One region of the Sinorhizobium mexicanum genome, then DNA from elsewhere that is predicted to be linked to it. Evidence: riboswitches for the same ligand, from Rfam matches in the RefSeq annotation. Region 1 holds a riboswitch; the other holds the start of a gene.
What was found. A riboswitch is a leader RNA that binds a small molecule or an ion and turns the genes downstream of it on or off. The one in region 1 is predicted to bind FMN.
Positions count from the first base shown of each region.

Region 2: linked by a shared signal. The riboswitch ahead of ribB (3,4-dihydroxy-2-butanone-4-phosphate synthase) and the one ahead of FKV68_RS14280 (6,7-dimethyl-8-ribityllumazine synthase) in region 1 are both predicted to bind FMN.

Region 1 is NZ_CP041238.1:3,006,606-3,010,010, reverse strand. Features, by position in the region: gene FKV68_RS14285 (helix-turn-helix domain-containing protein) at 31-915, opposite strand; gene FKV68_RS14280 (6,7-dimethyl-8-ribityllumazine synthase) at 1,107-1,580, opposite strand; FMN riboswitch at 1,724-1,890, opposite strand; gene FKV68_RS14275 (ABC transporter ATP-binding protein) at 2,013-3,074, opposite strand; gene FKV68_RS14270 (ABC transporter permease) at 3,079-3,405, opposite strand, start outside.
Region 2 is NZ_CP041241.1:258,263-261,667, forward strand. Features, by position in the region: gene kdgD (5-dehydro-4-deoxyglucarate dehydratase) at 1-8, shown strand, start outside; partial or broken gene FKV68_RS33380 (glutathione binding-like protein) at 63-245, opposite strand; gene ribB (3,4-dihydroxy-2-butanone-4-phosphate synthase) at 643-1,278, opposite strand; FMN riboswitch at 1,411-1,557, opposite strand; gene FKV68_RS25365 (FGGY-family carbohydrate kinase) at 1,648-3,117, opposite strand; gene FKV68_RS25370 (transketolase family protein) at 3,114-3,405, opposite strand, start outside.

The DNA.
Region 1 (3,405 bases):
GCACGGCACCAGGCGGTCGGCCGACCGCCGTCAGGAGAGGCGGCACTTTTTCCAGAGCGCCGGCGTGGTACCGACCGTCTTCCTGAAGACGCGCGTGAAGTGTGCCTGATCCGCGAAGCCCGTTTCGGCCGCTACTGTCGTCAGCGACCGGTCGCCCTTGATCAGCATTTCCTTGGCGCGCTGGATCCGGGCATTTGTCTGCCATTGGTGCGGCGCCATGCCGGTCGAGGCTTTGAAGGCGTGGCTGAAATGGGATTGCGATAGTCCGGTGAGGTTCGCCAGCTCTTCGAGCCGGACGTTGCGGACGATGTTTTCCCCGATGTAGTCCACGGCGCGGCGCAGTTGCCAGCCTGCCAACTGGCTGCGTTTGCGGCTCGCGCTTCGGTTGATCTTCATCAGGTCGATGAACAGCGCCAGCGTCAGCCCGTCACCGTAGAGGTCGTGCAACGGCTGCGGATTGAGGCATTCGGCCGCGATCAGTTCGGCAAGATGGAGAAAGCGAGGATCCTGAAACATGAGCCGAGGCGTCTCGATCGCGCTGGGGTCGAGATCTTCCAGCAGGCGCCGGCTGAGCGCATCGACATCGAAATGCAGGTCGAGATGCCGCAGGTACTGGATATCGACGACATCGGTCCAGAGCTCCACGCCGGCTGGTATGTAGGAGAGGGCCTGCCGATGATAGTTCTGCACCGCGCTCCGGCCGCTTGAGGTGAGTTTGACCCGGCAATTTCCTCCGCCCTTGGCGTCGAGCACGATGAACATGCGCGGGTCTTCCGCGATGTAGTAGCCGCCGGCGTGGGGAATGCACTCGACGTCCCACACATCCGCGACGACGCCGTTCCAATGACGCCGGTGCATTCCGCCTATGACAGAGAAACCGCTGATCCTGTTTTGCATGCGCGGCTGAAATGTCATTGTCACGTCCCTGGCTCGCTGGCCTTCCCGGCCCCACGAAGTGATTAATCTTTCTTTTTTCAGTCAAGTTTCGATATCGCAGTGCATCGGGATTTTCAATGCGCCGCAGCAGCCATTCGGGGTTTGGCAAAAAAGAGAGGGGCACGACCCGTACCGGTCGTGCCCCTCGACATGTCTGTTCGAGCGGATCCTCAGGCGTCGATCAAGGCCAGCTTGGCGCGAGCGTCGAGAATCTGAGCGCAGGCATTGGCGGCCTCTTCGCCCTTGACGACGAAATGGTCGCGGAAAAAGGCGATCAACGGTTCGCTTTCCTGGAAATTGTGCGGGGTAAGTACAGCGGAAAGGACTGGCACATCGGTGTCGAGCTGCACGCGCATCATGCCGTCGAGCACCGTGCCGGCGACAAAATCGTGGCGATAGATGCCGCCATCGACCACAAAGGCGGTTCCGAGAATCGCCGAATAGCGGCCGGTCCGGGCGAGGGTCTGTGCGTGAAGCGGGATTTCGAGGGCACCCGGAACGTCGAAGATCTCGACGTCCGCCGCGTTGCCGCCGAGCTTCGTCCACTGCGCGACGAAAGCATCGACACACCGGTCGACGATGTCGGCGTGCCAGCGGGCGCGGACGATTGCAATTCTGGCGGCGGGTTGGGAGAGAATGGTCATGGTCTCAAGCCTTTCAGGGTTTGGCGTTTTCCAATGATCCCGTCGGGCGAACAGCATGCACGAAAGCCCAGCAACGCTGGATGCTGCAGCGACCTTTGTGCGCCTGAAAAGGCGCACGGCGTTGCAGCGGGGGCACCGCACCTGCGTGCTCTCTTCCATCCGGACTGTAACCGTCGGCTCCGGAATTCGACCGGATCTGCTGACCTTCGGAGTTAGGCCCCCAAAGCGCTCGCGGGCTCCGAACGCATGATCATTCGACCATGTAATCGCTACCGCCGGTGGGGAATTTCGCCCCGCCCTGAGAACGCTTGCGACTATATAGGCCGGCGGCGCGCGGTCAAATGCGCGCTGCGACGCAAAATCGGGAAATCGCGACAGATTTTTCTACGAACGGTGCTTTGCTGGAACAACCATTCCGGTGGTCAGCGGGGCCTATTCGCGGATGACGAGCAGGTCCTTGGCGGCAAAGCGCAGCGTGACGTTCTCGCCGGAAACCGGCGGGTTGAGGCCCGGATCGTTGAACGTGTCGAAGGAGATGATGTCGTTACCAACGCGCAATTTTGTGCGGATGACGGAACCGAGGAAGCTTGTGGACACGACTTCGCCTGCGAGAGCTGTGTCGCCCTTCGCACTCTCGACGATCGAGCCGGCCTCCGGGCGGAGTGCGAGCGAGATACTGTCGCCGCCCTTCATGCCGGAGATCGGCGCTTTGAGGGAAATGCGCTGATCGCCAATGGTGACGGCCCCGCTGGCCGGGTCCGCAACCTTGCCTTCGATGATGTTGAGTGTGCCGACGAAGGAGGCGACGAAACGGGTTGCCGGAGTGTTGTAGATTTCGAAGGGGGTCCCGATCTGGTCGGCGTGGCCAGCATTCATGACGACGATGCGATCGGAGATCGAGAGCGCCTCTTCCTGATCATGCGTCACGAATACGGTGGTGATGCCGAGCTGCTGCTGGATCTGCCGGATCTCCTCGCGCAGCGAAACGCGGATCTTCGCGTCGAGCGCGGAGAGGGGCTCGTCGAGCAACAACACTTGCGGCTTGACGGCGAGCGCGCGGGCGAGCGCCACGCGCTGCTGCTGGCCGCCCGACAGCTGATAGGGATAGCGGTCCGCCAGGTGCTCGAGCTTGATCAGGCCGAGCATCTGCTTCACCCGTTGGTCGATTTCCGTTTTCTGGGCGCCTGCCACCTTGAGGCCGAAGGCGACGTTGTCCTGCACGTTCATGTTCGGGAACAGCGCATAGGCCTGGAAGACCATGCCGATATTGCGCTGGTTGGGCTTCAACGCGCCCTGGTCCTTGCCGTCGATGACGATAGAGCCGCCCGATGGCGTCTCGAAGCCGGCGATCATGCGCAGGATTGTGGTCTTGCCGCAACCCGAGGGCCCGAGGAAGGAAACGAACTCGCCCTTGTTGATGCCCATGTTGAAGTTGTGCACGACCTGAACCGGGCCGAAGGACTTCTGGATATTGGTCAGTGTCAGGAACGCCATGTGATCAAGCCTTGGCCGGAGCGGATTTCTGGAAGCGGGAGACGAGCTGGATCAGACCCATGCTGAGCCAGGTGATGGCGAATGCGATGACGGCGAGCGCCGAAGGTTCATAGGCCTTGTTGGCGCCGACGAGCTGCAGGTAGGGGCCGAAAGCCGGCCGATTGAGCAGCGCCGCCATGGTGAATTCGCCCATCACGATCGCGAAGGTGATGAAGGAGCCGGACAGCACGCCGCTCATCACATTCGGGAAGATGCAGCGGAAGAGGATCGTCGGCCATTTGGCACCGAGGCTCTCGGCCGCTTCCGTCAGCGTCCTGACGTCGATCGCCCG
Region 2 (3,405 bases), on a different replicon from region 1:
GCCAGTGAGAAGGTGCCGCCTCCATCTCCGCGATGGGGGCGGCCACCCGTCGCTCTCGCCTGCCGGTCGAGCCACGCTTGCACATGAAGAAAGCGGTCAAAGCCGACGAGCTCGCGCGCTTCGTAAAAGCCGATCAGGTTGCGTACCCAGCCGAGCAGCGAAATATCGGCGATGCTTTAGTCAGCGCCCATCACCCAGTCGCGGCCCGCAAGCCGTTCATCGAGGACGCGGAGCAGTCGCGTCGTGGCGCCGCGCGACTACAGCGCCGTGGGTCCTATCACTTGACCGCGAACAACAGGCGGACTTAAACGACGAATGTTCTCGGCCTGCTGTGCCTGTTTCGCCTCGAACGGGAAGCTTATCTGTCTCCTGATCCCGTTGATAAGCGCACGTCGCCGCGGCGCCGTTTGGCGTCTTGCTCCGTGGCGCAAGCCTCTGCGCTTATTTCGGACAAGCCTCGATCGATGCGGAAATCATTTCCGCGTCGGGCGCCGTGCGCCTGAAGTTTGCAAGCTGATGCTGTCGATCTCGTCGCCTTCCAGCCCCGAAGCGCGTTTTCCTTAGCGCGGTGGCAGAAAAAACGCGGCCGAGGTCGGTGCGATCGACACCACGCGGCCGCCCGCCGCAACAGCCGCGGTTTTGTTATGCCGCAATCTCGATTACTGAGGTCTGGTTCTCGCGCATGTAGGCGATCAGGTCCTCGATGGTTACCAGCAGCATGCCATTCTGCTCGGCGAAAACTTCCAGCTCCGGCAGCCGGGCCATGGTGCCGTCGTCGTTGGCGATCTCGCAGATGACGCCCGACGGAACCTTGCCGGCCAGCCGGCAGAGATCGACGGCGGCTTCCGTGTGGCCCGGGCGGCCGAGGACGCCGGCAGGATTGGAACGCAGGGGGAAGATGTGGCCGGGGCGGGCGAAATCCGCGGGCTTCGAGGCCGGGTCGATCAGCGCCTTGACGGTCGCGGCCCGGTCGGCCGCGGAAATGCCGGTCGTCGTGCCTGGCAGGTAGTCGACCGAAACGGTAAAGGCCGTCTTCAACGATTCCGTGTTGTTGGGCACCATCAGCGGAATATCGAGTTCGTCGAGACGGTCGCCTTCCATCGACACGCAAATCAGGCCGCGGGCCTTGTTCATCATGAAGGCGATTTTTTCGGGCGTTGCGTCCTGCGAGGCAAACACGATGTCACCCTCGTTTTCACGATCCTGGTCATCGACGACGATAACCATTTCCCCACGGGCAATGGCGGCGATCGCATCATCAATTTTCGAGATAGTCATGCTTTATGTCTTTCAAGGGTTGAGCCGGGGACCCGGCTTGATTGAGCCATCCGCGCTGGACGCGCATCGGCAAAATATCCCTTGGGCGAACAGACGCGGCACACTCATCCCTTGAAGGGGGAGTCGCCTTAGTCGTGCTCTCTTCCATCCGGACTATACCGTCGGCTCCGGCATCGCACCGGATCTGCTGACCTTCCGACGCCGCCGGAAGCGCTCGCGGGCTCCGGGATTTCTCCCGATACCGCCGGTGGGGAATTGCACCCCGCCCTGAGAACGTTGGAAACATAAGGATAAGCGACCGGGAAATGCAAGACTGCCGCGGTGCAAAAAACACTGAATTTCATTCAGGTTACTAAAATACGGGATGTCCTAGCGGTCGTGGATGGCTTGTGTAACCGCCCGCGCCCAGTTTCGCAGGAGCCCGTCGCGTTCAGGAGCGGACATTCCTCCCGGGGCAAACCGGTGGATCTCCTCGGTTTCGCCGTTGCTTCCCATCCCGAGGGAACGCCGCGCCAAGGTCGCCACGCCAATGGCACCAACTTCCGCCTGATCGCCGCGCGAGACGGGGCGGTCCAAAATGTCGGCCTGGAGCCGCATTAGGAAATCGTTGGCGGATGCGCCGCCATCGGCCAGCAAGCCCCTGAGCGGCGTGCCCACGTCCTTCTCCATGGCTGAAAACACATCGGCGATCTGCAAGGCAATCGCTTCGAAGGTGGCGCGCGCTACATGAGCGGGTGTGGAGGCCAGCGTCATGCCGGAAATCGTGCCGGTGGCATTGTCGTTCCAATGTGGCGCGCCGAGACCCGCGAGGGCCGGCACGAAGGTGACGCCGCCGGAGTCCGGCACGGTCTGTGCCAAATCGGAGAGTGCCCTGGTATCGGCGAGGCCGAGCAGCGTCGCCGCGAACGCGGCGGCCTGCGCGGAGACGGTGATGTTGCCCTCAAGTGCGTAAACTGTGCCGTCGCGGTCGCTCCAGGCGATGGTGCTCGACAGCCCGTGCCGGGACATGACCCGCCGGGGCGTCAGGGTCATCAGTGAAGAGCCGGTCCCGTAGGTCGCCTTGACCAGACCCGGAGCGCGGACGCCGTGACCATAGAGGGCGGCGTGGCTGTCGCCCATCATGGTGAGGATCGGAACGCCGGCGGGCAACGCCGTTGCCCCCTCCACCGTGTGGCCGAACAGGCTGTCGGACGGTTTTGGTTCAGGCAAGGCGGAAAGCGGCGCGCCGAACAGCGCACAGAGGCTTTCGTCCCAAGCAAGTCGGTCGGTGTTGAAAAGCTGGGTGCGCGAGGCATTGGAATGATCGGTGGCAAACTCTCGGCCGCCCGTCAGCCGATAGAGCAACCAGCTATCCACCGTGCCGGCGCGAAGCCGGCCTTGAGCGGCCAACGACTTGGCCGCGGGTACGTTTTCCATGACCCAGGCCAGCTTGGAGGCCGGAAAGAGGGCATTGATCGAAAGACCGGTCGCGTCGACGACCGCGGGGCCCGCGCCACTTTCGATCAGTGCCTCGCAGGCCTGCGCGGTGCGCCGGCATTGCCACAGGATCGCGGGTGCAATCGGCGAGCCGGTGCCGGCATCCCATACCACGAGCGTTTCGCGCTGGTTGGCGATAGCAAGGCCCCGAATGTCGGATATGCCGGTGGCGACGATGTCGGTGATCACGGCTCGTACGCTCGCCCAAATGTCTTCGGCGGATTGCTCAGCCCAGCCCGGGCGGGGATAGGTTGATTTCAGCGGCGACGAGGCCTTGGCGACGATCCCTCCGGCACCATCTACCAGGATGGCCTTGGTATTGGTGGTGCCTTGGTCGATGGCGATGACGCGACCGCTCGTCATGGGCGTTTACGGCCGATCGCCTTGCGGGCGGCCTTGGCGATGCCGGGCACCGTCAGGCCGAACTGCTCGAACAGCCACTTGACAGAGCCGGTCGGCACGAAGCCGGGGAAACCCATGCGCTCGACCGGAACCGGTAAATTGCCGGCGGTGAATTCGGCGACCGCGCCGCCCAGTCCGCCGCGAATGCCCGCTTCCTCGATTGTTACGATTGCGCCCGTTTCGCTGGCCGCCGCCGCCACGGCGGCCTCGTCCAGCGGGTTAATCGTCGCCATGTTCAGGACGCGGGCG